DNA from 2 places in the Rhizobium sp. 01N424 genome. Region 1 is predicted to be linked to the other one. Evidence: riboswitches for the same ligand, from Rfam matches in the RefSeq annotation. Region 1 holds a riboswitch; the other holds the start of a gene.
The links. A riboswitch is a leader RNA that binds a small molecule or an ion and turns the genes downstream of it on or off. The one in region 1 is predicted to bind S-adenosylmethionine.
Positions count from the first base shown of each region.

Region 2: linked by a shared signal. The riboswitch ahead of metA (homoserine O-acetyltransferase MetA) and the one ahead of AC1DNK_RS02055 (O-succinylhomoserine sulfhydrylase) in region 1 are both predicted to bind S-adenosylmethionine.

Region 1 is NZ_JBFTRK010000001.1:392,971-408,770, forward strand. Features, by position in the region: gene AC1DNK_RS02030 (GcrA family cell cycle regulator) at 1-278, opposite strand, end outside; gene AC1DNK_RS02035 (acetylornithine transaminase) at 705-1,904, shown strand; gene argF (ornithine carbamoyltransferase) at 1,944-2,861, shown strand; gene AC1DNK_RS02045 (Hsp33 family molecular chaperone) at 2,956-3,948, shown strand; gene apaG (Co2+/Mg2+ efflux protein ApaG) at 3,952-4,344, opposite strand; gene AC1DNK_RS02055 (O-succinylhomoserine sulfhydrylase) at 4,557-5,741, opposite strand; SAM riboswitch at 5,783-5,861, opposite strand; gene AC1DNK_RS02060 (2'-deoxycytidine 5'-triphosphate deaminase) at 5,935-7,029, shown strand; tRNA gene AC1DNK_RS02065 (tRNA-Gly) at 7,073-7,146, shown strand; gene AC1DNK_RS02070 (methyl-accepting chemotaxis protein) at 7,215-9,233, opposite strand; gene AC1DNK_RS02075 (glycosyltransferase family 2 protein) at 9,504-11,405, opposite strand; gene AC1DNK_RS02080 (transporter substrate-binding domain-containing protein) at 11,467-12,339, shown strand; gene AC1DNK_RS02085 (tellurite resistance TerB family protein) at 12,336-12,749, opposite strand; gene AC1DNK_RS02090 (thermonuclease family protein) at 12,795-13,559, opposite strand; gene AC1DNK_RS02095 (S24 family peptidase) at 13,571-14,236, opposite strand; gene AC1DNK_RS02100 (response regulator) at 14,341-14,988, opposite strand; gene AC1DNK_RS02105 (hypothetical protein) at 15,078-15,476, opposite strand; gene AC1DNK_RS02110 (DUF952 domain-containing protein) at 15,593-15,800, shown strand, end outside.
Region 2 is NZ_JBFTRK010000003.1:200,657-216,456, reverse strand. Features, by position in the region: gene AC1DNK_RS11505 (acyl-CoA dehydrogenase family protein) at 1-639, opposite strand, end outside; gene AC1DNK_RS11500 (acyl carrier protein) at 639-890, opposite strand; gene AC1DNK_RS11495 (lysine-2,3-aminomutase-like protein) at 1,147-2,199, opposite strand; gene epmA (EF-P lysine aminoacylase EpmA) at 2,196-3,260, opposite strand; gene efp (elongation factor P) at 3,411-3,980, shown strand; gene AC1DNK_RS11480 (SIS domain-containing protein) at 4,033-4,761, opposite strand; gene nagA (N-acetylglucosamine-6-phosphate deacetylase) at 4,764-5,915, opposite strand; gene AC1DNK_RS11470 (SIS domain-containing protein) at 5,915-6,946, opposite strand; gene AC1DNK_RS11465 (GntR family transcriptional regulator) at 6,943-7,716, opposite strand; gene AC1DNK_RS11460 (aldose epimerase family protein) at 7,831-8,853, opposite strand; gene metA (homoserine O-acetyltransferase MetA) at 8,991-9,914, opposite strand; SAM riboswitch at 9,980-10,057, opposite strand; gene AC1DNK_RS11450 (ABC transporter ATP-binding protein/permease) at 10,204-12,042, shown strand; gene AC1DNK_RS11445 (hypothetical protein) at 12,046-12,669, opposite strand; gene AC1DNK_RS11440 (ABC-F family ATP-binding cassette domain-containing protein) at 12,770-14,593, opposite strand; gene AC1DNK_RS11435 (thiamine diphosphokinase) at 14,597-15,247, opposite strand; gene AC1DNK_RS11430 (MarR family winged helix-turn-helix transcriptional regulator) at 15,296-15,800, opposite strand, start outside.

The sequences.
Region 1 (15,800 bases):
TTCAGCATCGTCGCGCCCTGCTGGCGGGTGACCGTACGGGTCGTCGCCAGACGCGATGCGTAGGTTGGGGCGCGGGGTGCTGCCGCCGTACGCTTGGGAGCGCGGGCAGCCGTGGCGTTGCCGCCGGCCTTCGCACGGCCCGGCAGCGCCAGACGGTGAACCTTGCCGATAACGGCGTTACGGCTGACGCCGCCAAGCTGGGCAGCGATCTGGCTCGCGCTCAGCCCTTCGGACCACAGTTTCTTGAGTTTCTCGACCCGCTCGTCTGTCCAGTTCATGCCCTGTGTCTCCGCCGTTTAAGCGTTGCGAAGGCAGAATCCCTCACTGTTTGCCCCGGACGAATCCGGCACAAGAAACGCTTGACTAATTTTGGTGACTAGTTCCGCCGCATGCAGTCTAGTAATTGAGTTTTAACCTAGTGTGAGGCTGACTCCGTGACAAGAGTCGCAGGAATCCGGATGAATCGAATTCGGGGTTTTCCCCAACTTGCTTCCCCTGAGAGTCATTTCTGCAACATTAGCTGTTGATAAAACGCGACATTGCTTGAGCGTCTCTCAGAAGCCACGAAAGCCGCAGTTTTGTTGACATTGCAGTGCGAAAAGTAAATAGTGCCAGTCGCCGCCGAAAGGCGGCATTTTTAATTTTTCGGACCTGGTTTTTTAGCCGGAGTCCGGTTGCCCGTAACGCTGACAGGAGACCGCGCCATGGCTGAAGCCGCGCCGCTATATGATACCTATTCTCGTGCCCCATTGCGGTTCGAGCGAGGTGAGGGCGTGTGGCTGATTACCGAAAGCGGCGAACGATATCTGGATTTCGGTGCCGGCGTTGCTGTGACCTCGGTCGGCCACAGCAATCCGCATGTCGTGGATACCCTGAAGGCGCAGGCCGACAAGGTCTGGCACCTGTCCAACATCTATGAAATCCCCGGTCAGGAACAACTCGCCAGGCGGCTGACGGAGGCGACTTTCGCCGACAAGGTGTTCTTCACCAATTCCGGCGCGGAAGCCCTCGAATGCGCGATCAAGACCGCACGCCGCTATCAGTATTCGAAGGGCCATCCCGAGCGTTTCCATATCATCACCTTCGAAGGCGCCTTCCACGGCCGGACGCTGGCGACGATCGCTGCCGGCGGGCAAGAGAAGTATCTCGAAGGTTTCGGCCCCAAGGCCCCTGGCTTCGACCAGGTGCCCTTTGGCGATATCGACGCTGTGCGCGCCGCAATCACCGATGCGACCGCAGGCATTCTGATCGAGCCGGTTCAGGGCGAGGGTGGCATTCGCCCGGTGACCACTGAGTTCATGAAGGCGCTGCGCGCGCTCTGCGACGAGAAGGGCCTGCTGCTCATTCTCGACGAGGTCCAGACGGGCGTCGGCCGTACCGGCAAGTTCTTTGCCTATGAGTGGTCCGGCGTGACCCCTGACATCATGGCTGTCGCCAAGGGTATCGGTGGCGGCTTCCCTCTCGGCGCCTGCCTGGCAACGGCGGAAGCTGCGTCCGGCATGAAGGCCGGCACCCACGGCTCGACCTATGGCGGCAATCCGCTGGCCATGGCCGTCGGCGGCGCTGTGCTCGACATCGTCCTTGCCGAAGGCTTCCTCCAGCATGTCCGTGACGTCGCTCTGGTCTTCCGCCAGGGCCTGGCATCGCTCAAGGACCGCTATCCGGACGTGATCGAGGATATCCGCGGCGAGGGTCTGCTGCTTGGTATCAAGGCCGCTGTGCCCTCGACCGAACTTCTGGCTGCCATCCGCGGTGCGCATCTGCTTGGCGTACCCGCCGGCGACAACGTTGTGCGTCTGCTGCCGCCTTTGGTCGTCACGGCGGAGGAAGCCCGCGAGGGTCTGGCCCGCATCGAGCAGGCTGCCGAAAGCATTCGCGCATCGAAGGCCAAGAAGACGGCTTGAACGGATAGATGCCTTCCGGGGCAAACAGGTAAGGACGACATGGCTTCCCCCAAACACTTCCTCGATCTTTCGGCGATGAGCTCTGCCGATCTGCGCGTCATCATGGACGACGCGATGCTGCGCAAGCAGGCGTTCAAAGCAGGCAAGGGCGATAAGCCGCTGGCCGGCAAGATGCTGGCGATGATCTTCGAAAAGCCTTCCACCCGGACGCGCGTCTCCTTCGACGTCGGCATGCGCCAGCTGGGCGGTGAGACGCTGTTCCTGTCGGGCACCGAGATGCAGCTCGGCCGCGCCGAGACGATCGGCGACACAGCCAAGGTTCTGTCGCGCTACGTCGACGCGATCATGATCCGCACCACCGAGCATCACCGCATGCTGGAGCTTGCCGAACACGCCACAGTGCCCGTCATCAATGCGCTGACCGACGATACGCATCCCTGCCAGATCATGGCCGATATCATGACCTTCGAAGAGCACCGTGGCCCGATCAAAGGCAAGACCGTTGCCTGGACCGGCGACGGCAACAACGTGCTGCATTCGCTGGTCGAAGGGGCTGCCCGTTTCGGCTACCGCATGAACATGGCGGTGCCCCTTGGTTCCGAGCCGAAGGATCACTATCTGAACTGGGCCCGCAATGAGGGCGCCGAAATCATGCTCAGCCATGATGCCGACCGTGCGGTCGAAGGCGCCGATTGCGTGGTAACCGATACCTGGGTCTCCATGAATCAGGAACATCGGGCTCGCGGTCACAACGTCTTCCAGCCCTATCAGGTCAATCAGGCTTTGATGGCGAAAGCAGGCAAGGATGCATTGTTCATGCATTGCCTGCCGGCCCATCGTGGTGAGGAAGTGACGGACGAAGTGATCGATGGCCCGCAATCCGTGGTCTTCGATGAAGCGGAAAACCGTCTTCATGCGCAGAAATCGATTCTTGCATGGTGCCTGGGCGCGATCTGAACCATATTGGACGCCACATCCGGCCTGATGGCCTGGTGGCCGCGCGAGCGGGAAGACAGCTTGGTCTACCGCTCTGACGACTAGGAGTAAGACCATGGCAGACACAGCCGCCGCTCTCAACGAGCTTCATTTCGCCGGCGATGATCACGTCGTCCCATTTCAGGTTGAAGGCCTGGATGTGCGTGGCCGCGCCGTCCAGCTCGGCCCGATGCTCGACGCCATCCTTGAGCGCCACCACTATCCCGCACCCGTCGCCCGGCTTCTGGCCGAAGTCGTGGTCCTGACGGTTCTGCTCGGCACGTCGCTGAAATTCGAGGGCAAGTTCACGGTGCAGACCAAGGGCGATGGCCCGGTCGACCTGCTTGTTGCCGATTTTGCCACACCCGAGAACGTACGCGCCTATGCACGCTTCGATCAGGCGCTGCTCGATCAGGCGATCGCCGCCGGGCAGACCGAACCCGAACAGCTGCTCGGCAAGGGCGTGCTGGCCTTCACCATCGATCAGGGTAAGTTTAGCCAGCCCTATCAGGGCATCGTCGAACTCGACGGTACCTCGCTCGAGGATATCGCCGGTGTCTATTTTCGGCAGTCGGAGCAGATCCCGACGCGTGTCCGTCTGGCGGCTGCCGAACTTCTCGACCGCGACAGCAGCGGCAAACCGCGGCATCGCTGGCGGGCAGGGGGGCTTGTCGCTCAGTTCCTGCCGGAAGCGCCCGAGCGCATGCGCCAGCCGGACCTGCATGGCGGGGATGGCGACGAGCTCGCGGCGGGCGTCAAGGAAGACGATGCCTGGGCAGAAGCCCGCGCCATGGTCGAGACCATCGACGCCGACGAGCTGACGGATCCGCTGGTCGGAACCGAGCGGCTGCTCTATCGCCTGTTCCACGAGCGCGGCGTGCGGGTTTTCGAGGCCAAGCAGGTCTACGACCGCTGCAGCTGTTCGCGTGAAAAGATCGGCGGCGTTCTGAAGGGCTTTTCGGCGGAGGAGATCGAGGCCAGCCAGGAAAACGGTGAGATCGCCGTCACCTGTGAATTCTGCTCGACCACCTATCGTTTCGAGCCGGCAGAGCTGCAGCCGGCCGAATGACGGTCAGTTCAGCACTCTGAGAAGGCCGGGCGAATCCAGGGAGAAGGCGGGTATCTCGACATCGAAGAGCTCGCCTTCGTCCGTTTCCATCTGGTAGTGGCCGAACATCAGCCCCGATGGCGTATCGAGCGGGCAGCCTGACGAGTATTCATAGGTATCGCCGGGCTCCAGCCGCGGCTGTTCGCCGACCACACCCGGTCCCGTTACCTCGTCGACCACACCGTTCTGGTCCGTTATGTTCCAGTAACGGTTGACGAGTTTGACCGATAGGCCGGAATTGTTGCTGATGACGATGCGGTATCCCCAGACATAGCGATCGTCGTCCGGATCGGATTGCTCCTCCAGATAAAACGGCTCGACAACAACTTCTATATCGCGTGTGAGGGCCCGGTACATGCCTTACACCTTAGTCGGGATATCTTACTCGTATCTTATACGGCATTGGCTCCGTCAAGAAATGCCACCGTATCATCAGCCAAATACAGGCGATTGCACGCCGTTTTGATTGTTAATCCTAACATTCAAAGTTAATGACTCTAATAAAGCAGAGCTGACTGAAGCTTTAGGTGGGGCGGGCCGCCGGACCGGCAAGTCCGGCGGCTTGTTGCTTAAGCCGGGATCTTCGACAGAGCCTGGGCGAAATCTTCAAGCAGATCGTCGGTATCTTCGATGCCTGCCGAAAGACGCACGGTGCCGGCCGAAATGCCGAGTTCGGCACGCGCCTCGTCCGAGAGGTTCTTGTGCGTTGTCGTCGCCGGATGCGTGATCAGGCTGCGCGTATCGCCGAGATTGTTGGAGATCGTCACCACATCGAGTGCGTTCTGCAGCTTGAAGGCAGCTTCCTTGCCTCCCTTCAGCTCGAAGCAGACCAGCGTCGAGCCGCCGGTCATCTGCTTGGCGATGATATCGGCCTGCGGATGGTCCTTGCGGCCGGGATAAATGACGCGTGCAACCTGCTTCTGCTCGGCCAGGAAATCGGCAATCTTTGCGGCATTCCTGGTCTGCTGAGCCACACGCAGCGGCAGCGTCTCGATGCCCTTTAGAAGCGTCCAGGCGTTGAACGGCGACATGGCCGGGCCGGTGTGGCGGAAGTAGTCGTGCAGGTGCTCGTCGATCCACGCCTTGTCGGACAGCACGACGCCGCCGAGGCAGCGGCCCTGGCCGTCGATATGCTTGGTCGCCGAATAGATGACGATATGGGCGCCGAGCTCCAGCGGCTTTTGGAAGAGCGGCGTCGCAAAGACGTTGTCGACCACGACCTTGGCACCGATCTGGTTGGCGAGCTTGGCAACGCCGGCGATGTCCACGATCTCGAGTGTCGGGTTGGTCGGGCTCTCCAGGAAGAACACTTTGGTCTTCGGCGTGATCGCTTTTTCCCAGTTTTCCAGGTGCCGGCCGTCAACCAGCGTGCATTCGATGCCGTATTTCGGCGCCAGCGTCTCGACCACCCAGCGGCAGGAGCCGAAGAGGGCACGAGCAGCAACGATGTGATCGCCAGCCTTCAGCTGGCAGAGGATTGCGGCCGTGACGGCGGCCATGCCGGAGGCCGTGGCGCGTGCATCTTCCGCACCCTCGAGTGCGCACATGCGCTTCTCGAACATGTCGTTGGTGGGGCTGCCGTAGCGGGCGTAGATGAAGCCTTCGGTCTCGCCCTTGAAGCGGGCCTCGGCCGCCTCCGACGTGTCGTAGACGAAACCTTGCGTCAGGTAGATTGCCTCCGACATCTCGCCATATTGCGAGCGCAGAGTGCCTCCGTGAACGAGTTGGGTTGCAGGGCGCCAGGACTTGCTCATGCCATCACCTCAAAAACAAAAAAACCGGCCGCAAAAGCAGACCGGTTTCATACCCGGTCTTTTTAGCCACTTATTTAACGTGGCTGCAAGCCGACCGGCCAAATCACCACGGGATAAAGCTGCAATACTGCCGTTAGCTGCTTGCGTCAATTCCCCGTATTTGGTTTTGTCGGCCACGAACTATGGATGGAGCATGATGGCTCGCGAAACTGGAATTTTGGCCGACCGTGCCATTGCCGCGTTGTTTGAGACCGGCCGACTGATCTCCGAACGGGAACTTGACCGTGACCAGATCCAGCCGGCAAGCCTCGACCTGCGCCTCGGCGCCAAGGCGTTCCGGGTGCGCGCCAGCTTCATGCCCGGCCCTTCGCATCTGGTGTCGGACAAGCTCGATCGCCTGAGCCTGCATGTCATCGACCTCTCCGAAGGGGCTGTCCTCGAAACCGGCTGCGTCTATATCGTTCCCCTGATGGAGCGTGTCGATCTGCCTGCCGGCATGTCGGCCTCCGCCAACCCGAAGAGCTCCACCGGCCGCCTCGATATCTTCACCCGGGTCATCACCGATTACGCGCAGGAATTCGACAAGATCCCGGCCGGCTATTCCGGCCCGCTCTATCTCGAAATCTCGCCGCGCACCTTCCCGATCGTCGTGCGCCGCGGCTCGCGCCTGTCGCAGATCCGCTTCCGCGTCGGCCATTCCATTCTCGGCGAACCGGACCTTCAGGCGCTGCATGATAGCGAGACGCTGGTCGCCAGCGCCAAGCCGAACGTCTCAGGCGGCGGCATCGCGCTGTCGATCGATCTCGCCGGCGACAAGGAAGGCCTGATCGGCTATCGCGGCAAGCACCACACTGCCGTCGTCGACGTCGACAAGAAAGCCCAGCACGATATCTTCGATTTCTGGGAGCCGCTCTATAGCCGCGGCCGCAACGAGCTGATCCTCGACCCGGACGAATTCTATATCCTCGTCTCGCGCGAAGCCGTGCACGTGCCCCCGCATTACGCCGCTGAGATGACGCCCTTTGACCCCTTGGTTGGCGAATTCCGAGTCCACTATGCCGGCTTCTTCGACCCCGGCTTCGGCCACGCACCGGCAGGCGGCCGCGGCAGCCGCGCCGTCCTCGAAGTGCGCAGCCACGAGGTCCCCTTCATCCTCGAAGACGGCCAGATCGTTGGCCGCCTCATCTACGAGCACATGCTGGAAAAACCCGAAAGCCTCTACGGCTCCGGCCTCGGCTCCAACTACCAGGCCCAGGGCCTGAAGCTCTCGAAACACTTCCGCATCTGACAGCCTTGACACCGCCTCCCATCTGTTGGAAGGCTTCGGCCACGCGGGTGTAGCTCAATGGTAGAGCAGCAGCTTCCCAAGCTGAATACGAGGGTTCGATTCCCTTCACCCGCTCCAATCTTCTCTACACTGAAAATGAAATGAGCGGCCGGAGCCGCTCATTTGACGTTTTGATTTCCCGTTGCTCAGAACTCTGTCCAGTCGGCTTCCTTGCTTTCCGCCGCCGGGCTGCTCTTGCCAAAGGCGCTGGCGAGTTTCTGGCCGAGTGCACGCGCCGGTGATGCGGCGGGCCTTGCGGTTCCTTCGTTGGCGACGCGGATCGAGGCCGGGCGCGGGTTGGCTGCGCGGGCCGGTGCTGGGCGGGGTGCTGCGGCCGGGCGGGGAGCGGAATGTGAGGCGGGTGCAGCGGCGGCAAAGCCACCGGTTCCGGTCAGCCTGAACTCCGAAAGAAGGTTATTCAACGATGCCGCTTCGGTTGCCAGGCTGTGGCTGGCGGCGGTGCTTTCCTCGACCATTGCGGCATTCTGCTGCGTGCCCTGGTCCATGGTGTTCACGGCCGTGTTGATCTCCTGCAAGCCGGTCGATTGCTCGCGCGCGGCCTCGGCGATCGCGTGGACGTGCTGGTTGATCTCCTGCACTTCCTGGACGATCGCATCCAGCGCCTTGCCGGTCTCACCGACAAGCGCCACGCCGGTTTGCACATGCGTGCCGGAATTGGTGATCAGTGCCTTGATTTCCTTGGCAGCATTGGCCGAACGCTGGGCGAGTTCACGGACTTCCTGGGCAACGACCGCAAAGCCCTTGCCGGCTTCCCCGGCACGCGCCGCCTCGACACCGGCATTCAATGCCAACAGGTTGGTCTGGAAGGCGATGTCGTCGATCACGCCGATGATGTTGCCGATCTCCACTGACGACTGCTCGATCTGCTGCATCGCGCCGACGGCCTTCTGCACGATGGCGCCGGATTTTTCGGCGCCGCTGCGCATGCGTGTCACCAGCTCACTGGCTTCCTGAGCACGGCGGGCGGCATCTCGTACCGTTGTGGTGATCTGCTCGAGCGCTGCGGCCGTCTGTTCGACGGAGGCCGCTTGCTGTTCGGTGCGGCGCGACAGCTCGTCGGCCGAGGAGCGGATTTCGTTGGCACCTGCGCCGATGGCGCGGGCATTGGCGCCGACGGCGTTCATCGTGCCGTTGAGCTTGCTGACCGAGTTGTTGAAGTCGGCGCGCAGGCCTTCGAGATGCTCCGGGAAAGGAGTCTCGATATGGGCGACGAGATCGCCTGATGACAGGCGCTTCAGGCCATTTGCCAATTCGTCCACGGTGCGGGCGAGTTCGTTGGCTTCGCGGATCTTTTCGGCTTCGCGCTGGCGGCGCTCGTTATCGCTGAGATTGCGCTCGCTCTCGGCGCGTGCCTCGATCTGCTTGCGCTCGAGGGCGTTGTCGCGGAAGACGGCAAGTGCCGCTGCCATCTGGCCGACTTCGTCGCCACGATCGAGGCCGGGCACGTCGCGTTCCGTCTCTCCTTCGGCAAGCAACGTCATGCGCTCGCGCAGCTGCACCATCGGCCCGGCAATACCTGCCTGGGCGATGTAGAAGCCCAACGCCATCGCACCGGCGATCGATGCGGCAATGACGGCGAGGCAGATGTTGATCCGCGTGCGAACGGCAACGGAGAGCGCATCGCCGCCGTCGTTGAGCATCGACATCATCGCGTCGTTGTTGGCGGTCATTTTCGGTGTCAGGGCGTTCAGCTTTGTCGTCATCATGACAGCTGCCAACTGGGCGCTGGTCATGTCGCCGGATTTTCCAGCTTCGACGACTTTCGCCGACAGGGCCTCGATTTCGTCGATACCCTTCAGGAGCTCATCGATCGCGCTCTTGCGCGCCGGAACCAGATCGGAGGCCTGTTGCAGACGGTCGCGGGCCTGCGGGATCTTGCTGGGCACCGACAGAGCCGTCCTGAAGGCCGGCGTATCCGGCTTCATGTTCGAGAGCGTGGTTGTCTGAAGCACAGAGGAAATCAGCGAGGCGCTTGCGCGCGAGCCCTGCATGGCCGCCAGTGCCTCATGATCGATGAAGGCACTGTAATTGGCGTCGGCGCGGAGGAATTCGGAGATGATATATCCCACACCGGCGACGGTGATCACGCCGAGAAGCGCGATGACGGAAAGGATCTTGGTCCGGATTTTCAGATGTTTGAGCATGGAAAAAGCCCGTTGCGTTCGGCGCGGCCTGTTGCTTGCCGCAGCGCGTTTGAAATCAATGTGTGAAACTCAGCGAAATCTGCTGCGGTTCTTGCGGCATTCCGAAATACCTCGGAGAGGCTCGACAGCGCGCATCATGCAAGCGGCGGGAGGGGGCCGGTGTCGTCGCCGGCGATAAGAATCCAGATTGCTTAATGCTGCCCTAACGCCGCGGGGCAAACCACAGAAAAGATGGCAAGCAATGCGCGGCGGGCAAATGGCCCGGGCGGTCTATGCAGGTTTCCGGCAGGGCACGTGCGGGGTTTTGTCCCAGAAAAACGGATTGCTGCGAAGCTGCCAGACGGCACGCCACGCAGCCGCCGAGAGCATCAGCCAATAAAGCGGCAATGCCAGCCAGCGCAGCCTGAGCGCCCGGCGCTCCCAGCGCGTCATCGCCTTGCGCCCAAGCAGGACGAAAAGCACGTAGCTGGCGATGACGTTGCAGCTATCGACGGCAAGAAGGATCCAGTGGACCAGATCTTTCGCACTGTTTCGTTCGGCGAGGTCGAGCAAAGCCGCGCTTATGAAGAACAGCATCCACGGATGCGCGAGCGCAGACAAAAGCATTCCGGCGATCAGCAACTGAAACACCGCAAAGCCCGCGGGGCCCATCTCCCGCATAAGCAGCGCGGGATCGCGCATCAACACCAGCCACGTCTGCAGCCAGCCCTTGAACCAGCGGGTGCGCTGGTGAAGCCAGGTCGCGGCAGTGACAGGCGCGTCTTCCAGCGTCTGGGAACTCAGCACGCCGCAGCGATATCCCCTGCGGTAAAGCCGCATGCCGAGGTCGGCATCCTCGGTCACATTGTGCGGATCCCAGCCGCCTGTTTCTTTCAGGATGCTGGTTTTGAAGTGGTTTGAGGTGCCGCCGAGCGGCATCGGCAGGCGCATCAGGGCCAGCATCGGCAGCAGCATGCGGAAGAGCGCGGAATATTCGAGCGCAAACGCAGCCGATATCCAGGAGTCGCGGGCATTGGCGATGATCAGCGGCGCCTGCAGGCAGACGACGTCATCAGGGGAAGCCCGGAAGGTCGCATAGGCCTCGCGCAGCTGGTCCGGATGCGGCCGGTCTTCGGCATCGTAAACGGCGAGCAGCTCGCCGCGTGCAGAAGCGAGCGCATAGTTCAGCGCCTTCGGCTTCGTTCGCGGCCGGGCAGGCGGAACCTCTATGATTTCGAATTGCGTGCCGAGTGCCTGCGCCTTCAGCGCTGCGATCGTCTCGCGATCGTCAGCCTCGCAGACAAGCTTGATATCGAGTTTCGAGACCGGCCAATTCAGCCGCTTCAGGCAGGTGATCAGCTGCTCGGCGACCGCCGCCTCACGGTAGAGACCGACCATGACCGTATAGACAGGCAGCGGATGACCATCCGCTGTGCGGAGATTGAAACGCGGCACCGGCTTCTTGAGTGCCATGAAACGGATCAGCATCGATGCCAGATAGAACAGCGAAACGAAGATATGCGCTACGAGCAAGACATTGGCATTCGCCAGAATTCCAGCAGCAAGGGCCGTCACGGCTACACCGGCAATGAAGCCCTGCTTTCCAAGCAGCACGATACGCGCGCTCACATCCGGGTCACGCTCGAAAAGCGTATTGACGCTCTGCTTTACCCGTCGCTGGGCGCCACGTTCCCAGATCGCCCTGCGCATCTCCGCCGGGGTCGTAATCAGCAGCTGCTCGCGCAAATCCGGGCGAGCGGCGAGCCGCGCCTGCAGGGCTGGAATCTGACGGGCTTGCGGGACGATCGCATGGGCATGCTGCGGCAGGTATTGGAGCTTGAGAACCTTGGTCTCGATAAGCTGCGTATCGAGGACGTCGCTGTCGTGAATGAGTTCCGGATTTAGCCGGTCGATAAACTCCAGCCGGAGCAACCGCGCCAATCCGGCATAATAGTTCTCAGCAAGAATCCAGCCGCTGGACAGCAGTTCTTGCTCGATCGTCGTCCCGTTTTGCCGCGCCAGTCCGGCGGCCTCGGCGATCATCGGTTTCCCGATGCCAAGTTCCTGCAGAACGCGAGCCTCTGTGCGGAAAAGCTCATCGTCCTCAGCCTCAAGGACGAGCCGGTCATTCTGGCTGTGATTTGTTCGCAGGCGGTCGATGGCGCCGCCCGGCGCATATTCCCCGATACGCATGACTCTGATACACCGTCACCGAAGCGGCGACACCCTGCCCCTGATCCGAGGCTGGATAGTAATGACACAATCCTCAATTGCATCCCTAGCTTTTAAGGGATTGTTAACTTTTTGGTTGTCGCTGGTTGTGTTTTTTCCTGTGACGGCCGGGGCGCAGCAGGCCTCGCCCTCTCTGCCGCTACTTTTCGATTCCCGCGAACGCCTTGCCAAGCCGGACCTCTCATCGCTGGTGCGGCTGCGATTCTTGACATCCGTGGATTTTCCGCCGTTCAACTTTACCGATCAAAACGGAAAGCTGTCGGGTTTTAATGTCGATCTGGCACGCGATATCTGCAATGAACTCGAGATTGCGGATAAATGCGAAATCCAAGCCTTGCCCTTCGCCGATCTTGCGGAGGCGCTTGCAGCGTCGCAGGGCGACGCGGTTATCGCAGGCCTGGCGGTGACGCCGGATCTGCGCGGCAAGTTCACATTTTCACGGCCCTATCTGATGCTTCCGGCCCGCTTTGCCCGAAACGGCAAGGCAGAGATCAAGGGCGATACGGCAGCGGCACTGGCAGACAAGCCGGTCGGTGTTGTCAAGTCGACTGTCCATGAAGCGATGCTCGCCGCCTATTTCCCGGCCATCAAGGCGGTGCCCTTTGACAACAAGGAAGCGCTGCTGACGGCTCTGAAGGACGGCAAGGTAGATGCCGCCTTCGCCGACGCGCTGCAGCTCTCCTTCTGGGTGTCGTCACAGGCCTCGGCAAAATGCTGCTCGCTGTTCGATGGCCCCTATCCCTCGGAGCAGTTTTTGGGCGAGGGGATGACGATCATGCTGCGCCGGAACGATGCGATCCTGACCGCTGCACTCGATCATGCCTTGGCGGCACTGTCTCGAAACGGCCGCCTGCAGGAAATCTACCTGCGTTATTTCCCGAATGGTCTCTACTAGCCCTTGCGGAAGCGGGCGATCGCGCTGCGCTCGATGGCGGCGCAGGTGAGCTTGTCGAGACCCAGCCGGTCGCGCAGCATGCTGAGAAGGCGCAATTCCTCGGCCTTGACCGAAAGGTCGGCCGACGCCACTTCGACGGCCAGCGCATAAGCGGTGTCGTAGAGCTTTGCCGGCAGCGTATCCTTGACCGTCTCCAGCACCACATCAAGGCCCTCGGGGCCGGAAAGCAGCGAAGCGCAATCGCGGGCGATCGGGATCAGCTTGTCGTCGTCGAAATCCCGGAAGACCGGCAGAAAGCCGATCAGCTGGCCGATACGCTCCATCTCCCGGTCGTTCATCGTGCTGTCGACGGCGGAGGCCATCACCATCACGTAGATCAGGGCGTCATGGGCGGAAAGCGGTTTGTTCATTCGGTCATTCCCTCTGTTCTCCCGAAGTTTAGGAATTGGTCTGTGTCATTGCAAGGGATCGTCAGGTCGGATCGAGGGGATTGTCGTCAGGCGGCGGATCGGCCGGCGGAGCGATCGGCGCACCCTTGCGCGGGTCGTCGCCGAAGATGCCTTCTTGTCCGCCCTGGCCGTCTCGGACACTGCAGCAAAGGCGGAGCCCGGCGCTGCTTCCGCCCAGCCGTTTTCGGCAAGCCATTCCGAAAGATCCTGCGTGCCGATCTTGCAGCTAGCCGTCGCCGTGCCCTTCCAGTTGGCGTCGTCGAGGTCGCAGGTCACCGAGCGCAGGCGCAGGAACAGCCGGAAATTCGTCTTCGCCAGCATGCCGCAAGGCCAATCGCTGCCATCGTCATCCTTGCAGCTCTTGTCATCAGGTGTCGGCACGATACCGGCAAGAGCAAGCTTCCGGTCGCCGAAGGCAAGCACCCCGGCGCTTTCGGCAACCGGCCGCGGCAGCACGGCACCCTTCTTTGGTTCGGGTTTCGGCTTTTCCGGCTCGGGCGCCGCAACGCGTTCCAAAGGTCTTCCATCGACCTCTGCCGGATAGAACTGGCTGCCGTTGTCGACAGGTCTGGCATTCATGCTGACTTCGGGGGCAGGCGGCTTCAGAGCAGGCGGCGGTGCAGCACTTGCGGCCTCTGAGGCAGCCGGAGCGGGCGCTTCGCTTTCTATTGCCGCGGCATCAGCCGCGGAAAAACGTTCCCGCCCGGCTGTCAGCATGCCCGCAACAATGGCGATCCCCGCAACAGCTGTCAGAAGTGCCGCAGGCCGCATGGAAGATTTTCCTATTGGCTAGCCCAGATGATGCGGGCAATCCAATCCACATCGGAGAGCTCGAATATCCGGTTCGGGTGTTCGGGGTTGAGCGACATCAGCTCGATGGAGCGCGGGCTCTGGCGCAAGAGCACTTTTGCCATCACCTCGCCCTCGCGCGTCTTGACGACGACGCGGTCGTTGCGGCGCACCTGCGCGCCGGGCTCGACGATCAGCACGTCGCCGTCGCGGTACAGCGGCATCATGCTGTCGCCCTGGACTTCGAGCGCGTAGACGCCGGCCTTTTGCGAGGGAGCGGCCGGGAATTCCACGACGTCCCAGCCTTGACCGGCCGGAAAGCCGCCATCGTCGAAAAAGCCGCCTGCACCCGCCTGCGCGAAGCCGAGAAGCGGTATCGAACTGCCCTGAGCCGGGAAAGCACCCTCCGGAATGCCGGAAAAGCCGGTGGCCGGGCGCATGAAGGTCAGGAAATGCTCCATAGTCGCGCCGGTCGCATCCAGCACCTTGGCGATGGATTCGGTCGAGGGCCAGCGCATCCTGCCGTCAGTGGAGAGACGTTTGGACTTGTTGAAGGAAGTGGGGTCGAGCCCCGCACGGCGGGCAAGACCCGAGGGCGTCAGGTCGTGCCGTTCGGCAAGCCTGTCGATCGCTCCCCAAATCTGCTCGTGTGACAGCATCGTGCATGATCCTGCGCGCTGAGCGCTACTCTCCAGTCGGCGCAAAGATTAACGCCAAGCGTGAGGAGAGTAAAGAGCAAAGAGGAATAAAATCCTGTTTTGGATCAGGCGACCATCGCCATGTTGATCTTGCCGAGCTGGATCACTGCCTGGGTACGGCTATCGACATTGAGCTTCAGCAGAATAGCCGAAACATGCGCCTTGATCGTCGCTTCGGAGACGCCGAGTTCATAGGCGATCTGCTTGTTGAGCAGGCCTTCGCCGAGCATGGTCAGAACGCGGCTCTGCTGCGGCGTCAGCGTATGCAGGCGGTGGATCAGATCGGCAACGTCAGGATCCTGTTCCTGCCCGTCGCGGTAATTTTCAGGTGTGGCGATATCGCCGGCCAGTACCGTCTGGATGCCACGGCGGATATCCTCGATGCCTGACGACTTGGAAATGAAGCCCGAAGCGCCGAGTTCCAGCGCCCGGCGGATCGTCGTCGCGTCGTCGGTGGCCGAGATGATGACGATCGGCAGGCTGGCAAATTCCGAACGCAGCGACATAAGACCGGAAAATCCGCTGACCCCCGGCATGGCCAGATCGAGCAGCATCAGGTCGGCATCGGGATGATCGCCGGCGGCAGCACGCGCCGCGCTGAAATCACCGGCCTCGATGATGGTTTGCTGCCCGTCCATGCCGGATACGGCCTGACGCAGCGCATCCCGGAAAAGCGGGTGATCGTCCGCAATGATGATCGTCTGTTCGTGCATCGATCACTCCCTCCCAAGAGCCGATCCAGTCCTCCCAAATGCGGCGGCGGGCGCCACACATGTCTCCATTCTTATATGACTATATCAAATCAGGTCTTTTGCGGAAGGGGCGCCGTCTTCTCATCCTCCTGGAATTGCTTCACGACGCCCATGAAGCTCTTCATCATCCTTTCCATGATGCTGATCGAGCGGTCGATCTCGGCATCCGAGGGAAGCGCCTTGTTGACGATGCTCTTGTTCTCGAGCGCGCCGACGCGCTCTGAGAGCCGGTCGAGTTCATCCTCGTAGGCGGCCCGCTCATCGGCGGCCATACGGCAGACAAGCGATCCCTCCTTCTCCTCGCAAAGCGACATCGCGCCGGTCTGCTTGTCGAGACGGATGAAATGGTCGCCGCTACGCTCCAGCTGGAAACGCGACGCGTCAGGTTCGGCGGCAGAAAGTGCGGCGGGGATAAGCAAGGCTGCAAGTCCGATTGCGATCGTCTTCATCAGATCATCCTCCGGATTTTCGATGCGGCTGTCGTTTTTCGCCTGCGGGCCGTGGACATCGCCGTCTCTTTGCGGCAAAGCGCTGGCAACCAGGATCAGCCATTCGTGAGGCCATCATGACCGTGACACCGGCCGTTTACAAGATCGTGACGGAAATGCTCTGGCAGCAGGCGCGGGAAGCAGGCGTCTTCCGCGGCGCCGGTATCGATCTCAACGACGGTTTCATTCACCTCTCGACCGCCGCCCAGGCACGCCAGACGGCGGCGCTCTATTTTGCAGGGCAGACGGGGCTGATGCTCGTTGCGATCGACAGTGCAAGGCTCG
Region 2 (15,800 bases), on a different contig from region 1:
GAAAAGGAAGCCGTCGGAGCAGGTGCCGCGCATGCCGAGCGTATTCCACACATGGGTTCGCTCGAGCGTATACTGGTCCTTGAGGAAAGCCGTCAGCACCTGATCCGAAGACGCGGCCTCCGGGCCGCTGCGCGACGTTATCAGGATCGCGTCGGCATGTGAGCCGTAAGAGATCACGGTCGCGTCCTTTTCGAGACGGCAGGTACCGCCGGTGATCTCGATGGCGCAGATGCTATTGCGCAGGTTGCCGCCAATGCCGCCTTCGGTCGTCGCCGAGGCGATCAGCAGCTGTTCGGCCGCGATACGCCGCATGAAGCCCGCATGCCACTCGCTTTCCGCGCCGTGCTCGACAAGGCTCGAAAGCTTGATGTGATGCATGGCGAAAACCATCGCGCTTGCAGCGCAGGCCTGGCCCAGAACGGAGCAGAGTTCAGCGATTTCGGTCGTGGTCGCGCCTTCGCCGCCAAGGTGGCGGGGGATCTGAATGCCGAGCAGACGTTCGGCCTTCATCGCATCGGCAGCTTCCCGTGGGAAACGGCCTTCGGCATCGACGGTATCGGCGTGCTTAGCCGCAATCTCGGCGACGCGCGCGGCCCGTGCCGCAAAGCTCTCTTCCGTGATCTTGACCGGGAAGTTCATCAGGCGACCTTCCGGCTGTCCTTGATCATATCGACGGTCTTTTCGATCGCCGAGATGCTGGCGAAGGACTTCCGGTTGAGAAGATTGTCGGGGAATTCGATATCGAAGGCTTCTTCGATCGCCAGCATCAGCTGGACCGATGCAAAGGATGTCAGACCCGCCGCGTAGAGATCGGCGTCGTCGGCGACCTGGTCGATCGACGCGGGAAGCTTGCCGAATTTGGCTATAATATCGCGGATTGTCTTGTTCATCCGAACATCTCCAAGATTGTCATGATCCAGAGCAGGCGTTCATCGCCTTCATCATGAGCGCTCTTTTAGGCCGGAAAACCCAATATTCCGCTAATTTGTCTGGTTAAAGATGAGCAAGATTCACACTTAAAGTTTTATCGAGTATCGCGCCCTGATTGAATTTCGCCGTTTCTGCTCAAATACTTGCCTCGCCAGTTTGGCGTAATACAGGAGCGGCGCGAAGGACTTCCCAGTGCAGAAATGGAACGGAAATCTTCTATCCCGCCGGTGGATAGCTGTGCTCGCCGCCCCTGTAATCAGAGACCGAGAAGCAACCGTCGGCGGTTTTGCGAACGCCGCTTTCGGCGATCACGGTCTTTCCGTAGCCGCCCGGAATATCCAGAATATAGGCTGGCTGGCAGAGGCCGGATATGCGGCCGCGCAAGGCTGCGACGATCGCCTGCCCTTCCTCGATCGACAGCCGGAAATGGCTGGTGCCGGGCGCAAGGTCGGGATGATGCAGGTAATAGGGCTTGATACGGTTCTCGACGAAAGTCTTCATCAGCGACGCAAGCACATTCGCATCATCGTTGACGCCCTTGAGCAGCACAGATTGGCTGATCATGACGATACCGGCATCGACGATCCGGGCGCAGGCCGCCCGCGCTTCGGCCGTAAACTCGCGCGGATGATTGGCGTGCAGCGCGATGTAGACGGTCTTGCCGCTCGCCTTCAGCGCGTCGATGAGCGCCGCATCGATCTTGCGCGGATCGACCACGGGCACGCGGGTATGAAACCTGACGATCTTGACGTGATCGATCGCCGAGAACTCCCGCATGATGTCTTCCAGCCGCCGCGGCGACAGGATCAGCGGATCGCCACCGGTGAGAATGACCTCCCATATTTCGTCATGCTGGCGGATATAGTCGAAGGCTGCCTTCATCGCCTCCGGTTCGAGCGTGCCGAGACCTTGCGGCCCGACCATCTCGCGGCGGAAACAGAAACGGCAATAGACCGGGCAGACATGCACCGCCTTCAGCAGCACACGATCCGGATAGCGATGCACGATCCCTTCAACAGGGCTGTGCGGGAGATCACCGATTGGATCGTCCCGCTCTTCCGGTGTCGTCTGCAGTTCGGAAACATCGGGCACGAATTGGCGAGCAATGGGATCGGCCGGGTCTGCACGGTCGATCAGCGCCGCAATCGATGGCGTCAACCCGATCGCATAGCGCGCCGCGACATCTTCGAGCGCCAGCCGGTCGGCGTCCCCGATCAAGCCTGCGCTCGACAGGTCATCGACGCTCTTGATCGGCCTGACGATATTCATCGGCCATACTCCGCGACGGGCGCCCACAGCACCTGATCGATGCGCGAAGCACCGGTCGCCAGCATCACCAGCCGGTCGAAACCGAGCGCGATACCGCTCGCCTCCGGCATGATCTGCAACGCCTCGAGAAAATCCTCGTCCAGCGGATAGCGCTCGCCATAGATGCGTGCCTTCTCGGCCATCTCGATCTCGAAACGGCGCCGCTGTTCGGCAGCATTCGTCAGCTCGCCGAAACCATTGGCGAGCTCGACGCCGCAGGCGTAGACCTCGAAGCGCTCGGCAACCCGTGGATCCCGGCCTGACGGCCGCGCCAGAGCAGCTTCCGAAACAGGATATTCGTCGAGAATGGTTATGCGGCCGAAACCGAGATGCGGCTCGATTTTCTCGACCAGCGCGCGGCTAAAGAGATCGGCCCAGCCATCGTCTTCGGCGACACGCAGGCCGTTGCGGCGCAATTCGGCCGCCAGATGCTCGCGATCGGTCGAGCCATCGGCAGCAACGGAGCCAAGCAGATTGATCCCGGCATGGCGATCGAAAGCCTCGGCAACCGAAATCCGCTCCGGGCCGGCAAAAGGATCGGCCTCGGCACCGCGATACGTCAGTTTGGATGCCTTGGCGGTCTCGGCAGCGAGTGCTGCGATCCGCACGCAATCCATCATCAGCGTCTCGTAGCTTTCTCCCGCCCGGTACCATTCCAGCATGGTGAATTCAGGATGGTGCAGCGGCCCGCGCTCGCGGTTGCGATAGACATGCGCGAAGCACGCGATCCGCTGTTCGCCCGCCGAGAGGAGCTTCTTGCAGGCAAACTCCGGCGAGGTGTGCAGATAGAAGGGTGCCGGCTGGCCATCCGTCGTCAGCGCCTCGGTGGCGAAGGCATGCAGATGCGCCTCGTTGCCCGGTGACACCTGCAGTGCGGCCGTATCGACCTCGACAAAATCTTCGCCGGCGAAATAAAGACGCAGTGCCGCCTGGATCGCGTTGCGCCCGATCAGGAACGGGCGGCGATCCGCATGGACGTCGGGCGTCCACCAGGGCGAGGCTTTGGCGCTCGTCAGGCTCATTCTCCGCTTTCTTCACCGCGACGGCCAACGCTGGGCTGGCTTTTCGCCGGATTTTAAGTTAGTTGCCGCCCCAAAGGAAAATTAATCGCGTCTAGAGGGCTATTGCGACAGTCCTCTACGACGCCGAAGGCTGAGTTACAAGGAAGTCTTATGGTCAAGATCATCGCCTCCTCCGTCCGCAAGGGCAACGTTCTCGAAGTGGATGGCAAGCTGTATGTCGTTCTTACGGCCAACAACTTCCATCCTGGCAAGGGCACGCCGGTGACCCAGGTCGACATGCGCCGCATCGTCGATGGCGTGAAGGTGTCCGAGCGCTGGCGCACGACCGAGCAGGTCGAGCGCGCATTCGTCGAAGACGTCAACTTCCAGTTCCTTTACGAGGACGGCGAAGGCTTCCACTTCATGAATCCCGAAAGCTACGATCAGGTCGTCGTCGACAATGAGACGATGGGTGATCAGAAGGCCTATCTTCAGGAAGGCATGACCTGCATCCTGTCGATGCACGAAGGCATTGCGCTGGCTCTCCAGCTGCCACGCCATGTGACGCTCGAAATCACCGAGACCGAGCCGGTCGTCAAGGGTCAGACGGCATCGTCCTCCTACAAGCCGGCAATCCTTTCGAACGGTATCAGAACGCTGGTTCCGCCGCATATCGATGCCGGCATCCGCGTTGTCATCGCGACGGAAGATAACTCCTACGTCGAGCGCGCCAAGAACTGATTGTCCGCAGGGGCAAAGCAAAAGGCCGGCTGAGACGCCGGCCTTTTTCGTTTCAGAGATGCGGGTTGCGCGGCCGGTAGCGTTTGACCAGCTGCTGGTTCACCTCTGCAGCGCCCGGCATGTTGGCGCTGAGATAAACCGGCGCATCGCCTGACTTGGCGAGCTCCGAGGCCACCTCGGCAAAGATCGCATTGAGCACGGTCGCCCCGACTGCCGTCGAGACCGGCCCGACCTTCAGCCCGCTCCCTTCGATTTCGATGACGGCATCCCCCGGCGGAAGGCCGTTGTCGAGGACGATATCGGCAACCTCGGCCAGCCTGCGGCGGCCGTTGGCGATCGCCTTGGAATATTCGATCGAGGTGATGGCGATCACCTTGGCGCCGATCTCATGGCCGTAATCGGCGGCCTCGATCGGCGCGGCGTTCACGCCGGAATTCGACGCGATGATGATCACGTCGCCAGGCTGCATGCCATAGCGCTCGAGCACCGGACGAACGAGACCTTCCGTCCGTTCGTAGACCGAACTGATCACCGCACCCTCGTGCAGCATCGCAGAACCGACGAGTACGGGAACAGTGAAGGCGAGCCCGCCAGCCCGGTAATGCACCTCTTCGGCCAGCATGTGAGAATGCCCGGTACCGAAGACATAGACCCGCTTGTCGGTGCGGGCCGCTTCGAGGATCGCCGCGGCGGCCCGCTGCATTGGAACATCGAGAGCCGACTTCAGCTGGCCGAGCCGCTCGATCAGGTTCGAGAAATAAGCATCGGTGATCGCAGTCATCGCTACTTCCTCTCCCCGCCGATCCAGGCCGCGGTGACCTCGATCTTATCGGTCAGGTGCACGAAGTCGGCGCGATACCCCGGAGACAGGCGGCCGTAGCCCTCGAGACGAAGGAAGCGCGCCGGGTAAAGCGTCGCCATGCGCAGCGCTTCGGCCAGCGTCAGGTCGAGATAGGTCACGCAGTAACGGATGCTGGACGCCATATCGACATCGGACCCTGCCAGCGTGCCATCATCCAGAACTACCCTGGAGCAGAAACTGCCGCTCTCGCGATGAACGTTGCGGCCATTCAGCGTGAAGCTGTTCTTGTCGGAGCCGACAAGCGACATCGCATCGCTGACGAGGAAAAGCTTTCCTTCGCCGCGCTTCGCGCGCAGCGCCGTGCGCAATGCCTTCGGATCGACATGGTGGCCATCGGCAATCACGCCGCACCAGGTCGAGGGGTGATCGATCGCGGCACCTACGAGACCCGGAGCGCGATGCCCCATCTGGCTCATCGCGTTGAAGAGATGCGTGACGCCACGGGCGCCGGCATCGAAACGCTCTTCCGCTTGCTCGCTGCTGCAATCGGAATGTCCGATGCTGACGATCACGCCGGCTTCGGCAAGCGCGCGCACCTGCTTCACGCTCACCTGTTCAGCCGCCATGGTAATGAGCAGCGTGCCGATTGCTTCACGCGCCGCAATGAACGCCTTGACGTCTGCGTCTTCGACCGGGCGCATCAGCGACGCCAGATGTGCGCCCTTGCGCGCCGGTGCCAGATGCGGCCCCTCGAGGTGCAGACCGGCGACACCGCGGTTGGTCTTGACCGCGTCCTTCGCAGCCTCGATCGCTGCCTTGGTGGCATCAGCCGTGTCGGTGATCAGCGTCGGCAGCAGCGCTGTCGTGCCATAGCGGCGATGGCCGTCGGCGATGATGTACATCGAGTCCGGCGATGGCTCGTCGTTCAGCATCCGGCCGCCGCCGCCGTTCACCTGCGCGTCGATGAAACCGGCGGAGAGAACGCCACCGTCAAGCACCACGGTCTCGCCTTCGGGTAGATCGTTGAGTGCCGCGATGGTCTCGACGCGTCCGTTCGAAACGACCAGCGCCCTTTCGTCATGGAAGCGCTCGCCGTCGAAGATCCTGGCGCCGGTGAAGATCTTGCGGGACATCAGACGGTCTCCGTAACCTTGAGCAGGTTTGCCGGCTTGTCGGGATCGAAACCCTTGCGGCGCGTGACCGACTCGATGAGGCGATAGTAGACGAGCAGCGAAACCAGCGGATCGAGAAGACCGTTGCCGGTCGATGGAACGCGCAGGTTGACCCCGGAAAGCGGCTGTGTCGAGAAAGGCACGGTCGTCGCTCCGAGCTTCTGCAGGCGCTCCAGCGCCTGGACGTTGTTGGCATAGGCGGCATCGTCAGGCGCGAAGGCAACGATGGGGAAACCTGGCTGCACGAGACGCATCGGACCATGCATCAATTCAGCCAGTGAGAAGGCTTCGGCATGCAGGCCGGACGTTTCCTTTGCCTTGAGCGCAGCTTCGAGCGCAATCGCGAAGGCCGGTCCACGGCCGGCGGTGTAAAGCGAGCTGGCGTTGAAAAGCACATCCTCTGCCGCGGCCGTATCGATGCCCGATGTGGCCGACAGGGCGCCCGGAAGCTTCTGAAGCGCCGCCTGCAGATCAGCCTTGCCGCCGATCACTGCCGTTACGCCGGCAAGTGCTGCAACCGAAGCGATGAAGGATTTCGTTGCGGCAACGCTTTTCTCCGGTCCGGCATTGAGGCCAAGCACGATGTCGGCCTGATTGCCCAGCGGGCTATCGGTGACGTTGACGACGGCGATCGTCGTGGCGCCGCCCTTCTTCGCGGCTTCTTGCAGGGCAACGATGTCAGGGCTGGCGCCCGACTGCGAAACCGTGAAGTGAATGCCGCCCTTCAGATGTAGCGGCGCGCCATAGACTGACGCGATCGACGGGCCGACGGATGCGACCGGAACGCCGCAGGTGATTTCGAAAAGATACTTGAAGAAGGTGGCGGCATGGTCGGAAGACCCGCGCGCGGCCGTCGTTACCACGCTCGGCCGCGCCGAGGAGAAAAGCTTGGCGATTTCGGCAAAAGCCGGCTTTTCCTTTTCGAGCAGGGTCGCCACGACCTCCGGCGACTGGCCGGCTTCCTGCAGCATCAGCGACTTGTTCTCACTCATAGTTCATCTCCAATTCTCAATTCTGCAACGAAATCATAAGCATCGCCACGATAGTGCGAGCGGGTATATTCAGCGACGCGCTGATCTTCGAGGCGGGATATCCGCTCGATCAGCAGGGCCGGCGCACCGGCCTTGACGTTCAGCATCGCGGCCGAGGATGGGTCGAGCGTCACGGCCGTCAGCCGCTGCAGCGCCCGCACCGGCTTGTGGCCGTTGGCAGCCAGGGCGTCATAGAGCGAACCCTCGCCACCCGCCTGTTCGCCGACGAACTTGACCGGAACGACGGCGCGCTCGATCGCCAGCGGCAAACCATCGGCAAGACGAAGACGATCGAGCCGCAACACCGGCTCGTCCTGACCGAGCCCCAGCAGGAAGCTTTCTTCCGGCGATGGCTGATTGATTTGCCGGGAGAGGATTTTCGCCGCCGGAGAGCGGCCGCGCGAACGCATGTCGGCCGAGAAAGACGAGAGCCGCCAGAGCGATTGCTCCATGCGCTCGACACGCGCCGAAACGAAGGTACCGCTGCCGTGTCGTGATTCAAGCGCGCCTGAAGACATCAGCTCGCGATAGGCGGTGCGCACCGTGACACGCCCAAGCTTCAGGGCCTCAGCAAGATCGCGCTCACCTGGCAGTGCGGCGCCGGGCTTCAGCAATCCTTCCTGAACGAGACCGGTCAATGCCAGGGCCAGCCGCTTGTAGAGCGGTCCGGTCGAGGCCTCGTCGCGCAGTCCGCGCGCATTCAGCTCTGCTATCAGACTGGTTCTATCCATAGGCGCACATTAGAACCTATTTAGAACCAGTCTTCAAGCTGAATCTACGCCGCAAAAAAGAAACCCTCGTGACGGATCACGAGGGTTCGTAAACCAGCGATCAAATCGAACGCGTCAGTTCTTGGTGAAGATGTAATCCGTTTCCTGCCGCAGGACCTCGCCCGGCCGCAGCACGGCATTCGGGAAGCCCTCGTGATTGATCGCATCCGGCCAGACCTGGGTCTCCAGGCAGAACCCGGCAAACGGTCCGTACTTGCGGCCGTCCAGACCGGGCACGGCGACATTCAGCTTGAAGCCGGCATAGAACTGCACGCCAGGTTCGGTCGTCCGCACTTCCATCGACACGCCGGAATTGAGGCTGCGGGCCAGCACGGCGGTGCGCTTGGCGACACGCTCCTTCGACAGGCAGAAATTATGATCGTAGAGCGCCTGTTCCGAACCTTCGAAACGCTTCATCGGCGCCATTTCGCGGAAATCGAAAGCCGTGCCGTCGACCGGGCGCAGTTCCCCTGTCGGGATCTGCCGCTCGTCGGTCGGCAGATAGTGATCGGCCGCGATCATGATGTCGTGGCCAAGCGCGTCATCGCGGCCGTCCAGATTGAAATAGGCGTGCTGGCAGACATTGGCGAGCGTCGGCTGGTCGGACGTCGATTCATAGACGATCGAGAACTCGCCGTTACCGTGAACCCGGTAGGTGGCCTGGATCGTGCAATTGCCCGGATAGCCGGCGCGGCCATCGGGATCGACGATCTTCAGGACAACGCGATCGACGGCATGCTCGACAATCGTCCAGTTGCGCTTGGCAATGTTATCGCTGCCACCATGCAGATGCGAGACTCCCTTTTCGTTGAGCTCCAGCTGGTAGTCCTTGCCATCTAGCGTGAACTTGCCACCGCCGATGCGATTGGCGCAGCGCCCGGGCGTCGCACCGAAATAGGAGGAGTAGGCCGGATAGTCGGAAAACTTGTCGAAGCCGAGCAGCAGCGGGGCATCGTGGCCGTCGAGCCTGAGATCCTGGATGACAGCGCCCCAGCTCATGATCTTGGCCGTCAGACCGCCGCCTTTGATCTCGACGCGATAGACGGTTTCTCCGTCTTTCGTCGTTCCGAAAACTTCCCGCTTGAGCTCTTCCGCCATTATACCATCGTCCTGAAATCTGTTCGCATCCGGCAGCGAAACTGCCCCCATTTGCCGCGAACCGCAACTGCCAATGCCAAAAAAGAAATGCCGCTGCGGCAAAGGCAGCGGCATAGCATCAACAGATTGATAAGCCGTCAGATTTTCGTGCCGATCTCGTTGAGGTCGTAGGACGTCGTCTGATAGATTTCATTGATCCAGTTGCCGAACAGCAGATGCGCGTGACTGCGCCAGCGATTTTGCGGCGGCAGCGCCGGATCATTATGCGGGAAGTAGTTGTGCGGCATCTTGATCGGCACGCCAGCATTCACGTCGCGGAAATATTCGTCCGACAGCGACGTCGAATCGTATTCGACATGGTTGAAGATGTAGAGGCGCTTGCTTGCCTCTTCCTGAACCAGACAGACGCCCATCTCGCTCGATTCCATAAGGATCTCAAGACCCTGCGCCTTCTCGATGTCGCCGCGGCGCACTTCCGTCCAGCGCGACACCGGAATCTCGAAATTATCCGAGAAACCGTTGAGATAGACGGAGGACGGCTTCAGGTTCTTGTGGCGATAGACGCCGAATGCCTTCTCCTTCAGCTCATGCTTGGGAACGCCGTGGAAGTGGTAGATCGCCGCCATCGCGCCCCAGCAGACATTCATCGTCGAATGCACGTTGGTCTTCGTCCACTCGAAGATTTCCTGCATCTCGCTCCAATAGTTGACGTCTTCGAAGGGCATCAGCTCGATCGGCGCGCCGGTGATGATGAAGCCGTCGAACTTGCGGTGCTTCACCTCTTCCCAGGTCTGGTAGAAGGCCAGCAGATGGTCTTCGGAGGTATTCTTGGCCTTATGGTTGCCGACCCTGATCAGCGACAGCTCGACCTGCAGCGGCGAGGCACCGACAAGGCGCGCCATCTGCACTTCGGTCTTGATCTTGTTCGGCATGAGGTTGAGAAGCCCGATCTGAAGCGGGCGGATATCCTGGCGGATAGCCACTGTCTCAGTCATCACCCGCACACCCTCCTGAACGAGGGTTTCGAAAGCGGGCAGCGTGTCAGGAATCTTGATGGGCATTGCATTCACTCGATCGAACAGGACAACCGGCAAATAAAAAAACCGGTGGCGAAAAAAGAATCGCTACCGGTCCGCACGCGGCCCTTTAGCGACTTATTTAACGTGGCTGCAAGCCGGCCGGCCAAATCACCACAATCCTCTAGATAGCGCTGACAGCGCCGCGAATCAATCGCGATTCGCAACCTGCACTTTGAGCTAGGTAACTCACGCATTAATGACTGGTAGAATCTGTTGATGGACAGCACGCGCTACCATGTTAATCAGGGATGATGCTGTACAGGAATGCATGATGACGGACGACGCCAAAGGCGGGGCTGTCGGCCAGCGGCAAGATAGGGTCGGATACGATCTCAGCCTCGGCTATCGCCTCAAATTGATGTTTTTAGCCTTCTGGGCTTCGAAAGTGCGCGGCAAGATCCTGTCTCTCGCCGCTATCCTTATGTTCGTCATCTTGGCGACGGCCTACGGTCAGGTCGTTCTCAACCGCTGGAACGCGCCGTTCTATGATTCGCTGCAGCGGCGCGATGTCGGCGAGTTCTTCCATCAGCTTCAGATTTTCGGCCTGATCGCCGGCTCTCTGCTACTTCTCAATGTCGGCCAGGCCTGGCTGAACCAGATGACGGCGCTCTATATGCGCGAGGGCCTGACCCGCGATCTCGTCGATCAATGGCTGAAGCACAAGCGGGCCCTGCGGCTCGCCTCAAGCGGGCTGATCGGCGTCAATCCGGACCAGCGCCTGCATGAGGACGCCCGCAACCTTGCCGAAAGCACCACCGGCCTCGTTCTCGGCCTCATCCAGTCGACGATCCTGCTCGTCAGCTTCATCGGCGTGCTCTGGGAGCTGTCGAGCGGCTTCGTCTTCCACTTCCGCACCTATTCCTTCGCCATCCCCGGCTACATGGTCTGGGCCGCCGTCTTCTATGCCGCGTCGGCATCGATCCTCAGCCAGATCGTCGGCAGAAAGCTGGTGCCGATCAACGCCGAGCGCTTCTCCAAGGAAGCCGAACTCCGCTTCTCGCTGATGCACGCCAACGAGAACATGCCGGCGATTACCGTCGCCAGAGGCGAGGAAAACGAGCGCCAGCGCATTAATACCGATATCAGCACGGTTCTCGCTGTGCTCAAGCGGCTGACCATGGCCAATACCAACCTGACCTGGGTTTCCGCCGGTTACGGCTGGCTGGTCATCGTCATCCCGATCATCGTCGCCGCGCCCGCCTATTTCTCCGGCGGCCTGACCTTCGGTGAGCTGATGATGTCGGTCGGCGCCTTCAACCAGGTCAATACGGCGCTGCGCTGGTATGTCGCCAATTTCGGCCCGATCGCCGAATGGCGCGCGACGCTCAACCGCGTCACCGACTTCCGCCATGCGCTTGAGCACATGGATGAACCGCTCAATCCGAAGAACGTCATCGCCTACGAAGACACCGCCGCGGACAGGCTTGTGATGAAGAACGTCACCATCGCCGCCAAGTTGGGCGAAGAGGTCGATCAATGCGGCGGCTTCCGCCTGCACGAGCCCGATGTGACGCTGAAGGCCGGCGAAAAGGTGATGATAAACGGCGATCACAACGTCAATCGGAAGCTTCTCTTCCAGGCGATGGCCGGCCTCTGGCCCTGCGGCAGCGGCACGATGGGCCTCCCGCCCTCCGACGACATCCTGTTCGTCCCCCAGGTCGCCTATATCCCCGGCGGTACGCTGCGCGAGGCGCTCTCCTTCCCCGAACCGGCCGGCTCCTACAAGAACGAGGATATCGAAGCGGCGATGGAAAAGGCCGGCCTGCGCCAGCTGATTGGCCGCCTCGACACGCGGGCGCGCTGGGACAAGGTTCTGGATTCCGACGAACAGAAGGCCATCGGCTTTGCCCGGCTTCTGCTCGTGCGGCCGCGCTGGGTGGTGTTCGACGAAGTGCTTGAAGGCCTGGAGCCGGAATGGCAGGCGACGCTTACCAACCTGCTGACGGCGCTGCCGGAAACATCGATGATCTATATCGGCCGCTCGGAGATCTACATGGAGATCCTGAAGCCGAGGGTTCTCCATCTGGAAGCGATCGCCTCCAAGACGGAAGAACCACCGCCACCGCCGAAAACCGGCACCGGCCGCCCAGCGGCGGCACCGGTTATCTAACGATTACATCGGCTGAACGCCGCTGAGACCGACCGAGACCTGTTTCGAGGAGACGCTGCCGTCGGCAGCCTTTTCGGCGTTGACGATCACCGCCGCGCCTGGCTTCAGATCGTCCTTGGTCGCCGTAGCGATGGTGACGACCTGTGTGCCATCAGGGATGGCGATGGTCTTTTCCTTGCCCTGATAGGTCAGCGTGATCGTCTTGCCGTTGATCGCCTTGACGGCGGTGCTGACGGTCGCGTTGGTCATCTCGGTATTCGGCTTGGCATCCCAGGGGCGGTTGCCCTCGCCGGTACCCTTCATCGATGCCGGAAAGATCATCACCTGCAGCGCGTCATTCGGCCCGCTGCCCTTCGGCATCGAGCCGACGCCAACGAAATCGCCCGGCTTGATGTCATCGACGGCCGCCCGCTGGATGCCGCCAACCCGGAAGCCCGATTGCATGGCGATCGACTGGTCGGTTCCGTCGCGGGTCTTGATGGTCAGCACATCGCCGTTGAGGCTCTCGACGATGCCGCGAATGCGGACGCGCTGCGTATCGTCGGCCTGGCTGGACTGAACGGCTGAAAAGGTGATGGCTGCGGCGGCGAGCGCCGTCAGAAATGCGGAAGAAAGCTTGCGAGACATATGACTATTCCTTGTCGCCACGATAGCAGGCATATCCCCGGCTGCCGGAGCGGACTCTAGAGCCGCACCGGGACACCGGCGAATCAAGGAAACGTGAGAGTCAGCCTTCGATTTCTTCGCGGAGCATTTCCAGCTCCAGCCATTCCTCTTCCATCTTCGTCACGCTGTCGCGCAGCTTTTCCATCTCGGCGGCAAGCTTGTTGAAGGTTGCCGGATCCTTGGTGAAGAGGTTCGGATCGGCCATCTTCGCTTCGCGCTTGGCGATTTCGGCCTCAGCCTTGGCCATTTCCTTCGGCAGGTTCTCGAGTGCGAACTTCTGCTTAAACGAAAGCTTGCCCTTGCCCTTCGGCGCCTCGGCAGAAGGCGAAGCCTCCGCCTTTACCTTTTCGGCCGCCTTCTCCGCCCTGCGACGCTCATCCAGAGCGCCTTTCCGCTGCGCCATCATGTCGGAATAGCCGCCGGCATATTCGATCCACCGGCCATCAGGTGCATCCGGAACGGCAGGCGCAATCGTCGAGGTCACGGTGCGGTCGAGGAAGTCACGGTCGTGGCTGACGAGAATGACCGTGCCCGGAAAGCCGGCGACGATTTCCTGCAGCAGGTCGAGCGTTTCGATATCGAGGTCGTTGGTCGGCTCGTCGAGGATCAACAGGTTTGTCGGTCGCGACAGGATCCGGGCCAGCATGAGACGGGCACGTTCGCCGCCGGAGAGGTTCTTGATCGGCGTGCGCGCCTGCTCGGGCTGGAACAGGAATTCCTTCATGTAGCCGGTCACGTGCCGCTGCTCGCCGTTGACAAGCAGGTTTTCGCCGCGGCCATCGGTTAGGTAATTGGCCAGCGTGTCGTCGAGGTTGAGTTCCTCGCGCTTCTGGTCGAGCGTCGCGATCTCGAGATTCGTGCCAAGCTTCACGGTGCCGCTGTCGGGCGCCAACTGGCCGGTCAGCATCTTCAGCAGCGTCGTCTTGCCGGCACCGTTCGGGCCGACGAGACCGATGCAATCACCGCGATGCACGCGAATAGAAAACGGCGTGACGATGGGCCGCTCGCCATATGTCTTGGTGATCTTGTCTGCCTCGATCACCAGCTTGCCGGATTCCTGCGCATCCGAAACGCTCGCCTGGACACTGCCCTGCGGGCCCTTGTGGCCGCGATATTGCGAGCGCATGGTCTGCAGTTCACCGAGGCGGCGCATGTTGCGCTTGCGGCGCGCGGTAACGCCATAGCGCAGCCAATGCTCTTCGCGCTCGATCGCCTTGCCGAGCTTGTGCTGTTCCAGCTCCTCGGCCTCCAGCACCTGATCGCGCCAGACTTCGAAATGCCCGAAGCCACGATCCAGACGCCGCGACGTGCCGCGATCGAGCCAAACGGTTGCCGTCGAGACCTTTTCGAGGAAGCGGCGGTCGTGCGAGATCAGCACGAGGGCGCTGCGCGTCTTCTGCAGCTCGCCTTCCAGCCATTCGATGGTCGGCAGGTCGAGATGGTTGGTCGGCTCGTCGAGCAGCAGGATATCCGGCTCCGGCGCCATGACGCGGGCAAGTGCTGCGCGGCGGGCTTCGCCGCCGGAAAGGTTCTTCGGGTCTTCCTCGCCGGTGAGGCCGAGATGCGACAGCAGATAGGTGACGCGATAGGGATCGTCGCCCGGCCCAAGCCCGGCCTCGGCATAGGCCTGCACCGTTGCAAAACTTCCGAAATCAGGAGCTTGCTCAAGATATCGGACCGTTGAGGATGGATGCCGGAACAGCTCGCCGGACTGCGCCTCGGCAATGCCGGCCGCGATCTTCAGCAGCGTCGACTTGCCGGAACCGTTGCGGCCGACGAGGCAGATCTTGTCACCCGGCTCGACCTGCAGGCTTGCGCCCGCCAGCAACGGCGCGCCGCCGAAGCTCAGAAAGATGTCGTCCAGTTTGAGAATGGGAGGCGCCAAGGATCAGACTCCGGAAAGGTCATAGGGGCGGGCAAGGACGATCGCGCGGCCACTGCCGAGCGTGAACCGAACCTTGCCTTCTGCCACATTGGAAATGGTACGCGACGAGCCGAACGGCAAATGGAAATCCGAGAGCGGATAGCGCGCGTTTTCGATGAAGAGACCGCGCAATTCGCTGAAGCCCGGCACCGAAAACAGGCTGTTCTTCGGCAGGTCGAGCTCGATGGAACCTGAAAGAAGCGGAACTGCTTCCTCCAGCCCCGAAGTGAGCAACAGGTCGATACCCTGTTCGGCGAGGCTGACGGCATAGAGGAGGTGCTGAAGCGCATGATCGGACCGTTCCCCCGCCAGCGCACCGGCAAGGATCAGCCGTTTCGCGCCACGGGCTATCGCTTCCGAAACGGCGATCTCACCATCCGTCGAGGCTTTGGCCGCGGGATAGGGCTGCTTCGGCACGCCCGGAAACGCACCTTCGAGATCCGGTGCGGTGGAATCGAAATCGCCCACCCAGAGCTCCGGCACGACACCGAGCTCTGCCGCATGCCGCATGCCGCCATCGGCCGCGATGAACCGGCTGCCGGCAATCGCACTGCGCAGCCGCTCTGTCGGCGTCAGCTCACCGCCGAGCAGGATCGTGAAGGTCGTCTGGGTCATGGGCAATGCCCATAGCGCAAAGCAGGGGTCGAGGGAAAGGGGCGGGGCTTAACCGGGCGTGCCCTTATCGCGCCGTTCGAAGGCTTTTTCATAACCGTCGATAAAGCGCTCATAGAGTGCTGCGAAGGCATCGACGTCCGTCTCGCTCCAGCCGTCGAGGATTTCTGTGATCAACGACAGCTTCTGCGCCCGGATTTCCGACAGCAGCCGCTGGCCGATCGGCGTCATCACCACGACGATGCGCCGCGCATCGGCTTGCGATGCTTCGCGGCGAAGAATGTTGCGGCTGACCATGTCGGCCACCACGCGGCTGGCGCGAGACGGATCGATCCGCAGCATTTCTGCAATCATCCCGACCGTCACTTCATCGGCCGGCTGCGCACGGCGCACGGCGTCAAGAACATCGAGATGCGAGAGCTCGAGATCCGGCGCGACGCTCTGGATTGCCAGACGCCCGATCAGCCGGCGCCCTGTCATCAGCTTCATCCGGGTCATGCTCTGGCCGATGCTGGAAACGCTTTCGTTCTCCAGTGACAGCGGATCAAGCTCGTGA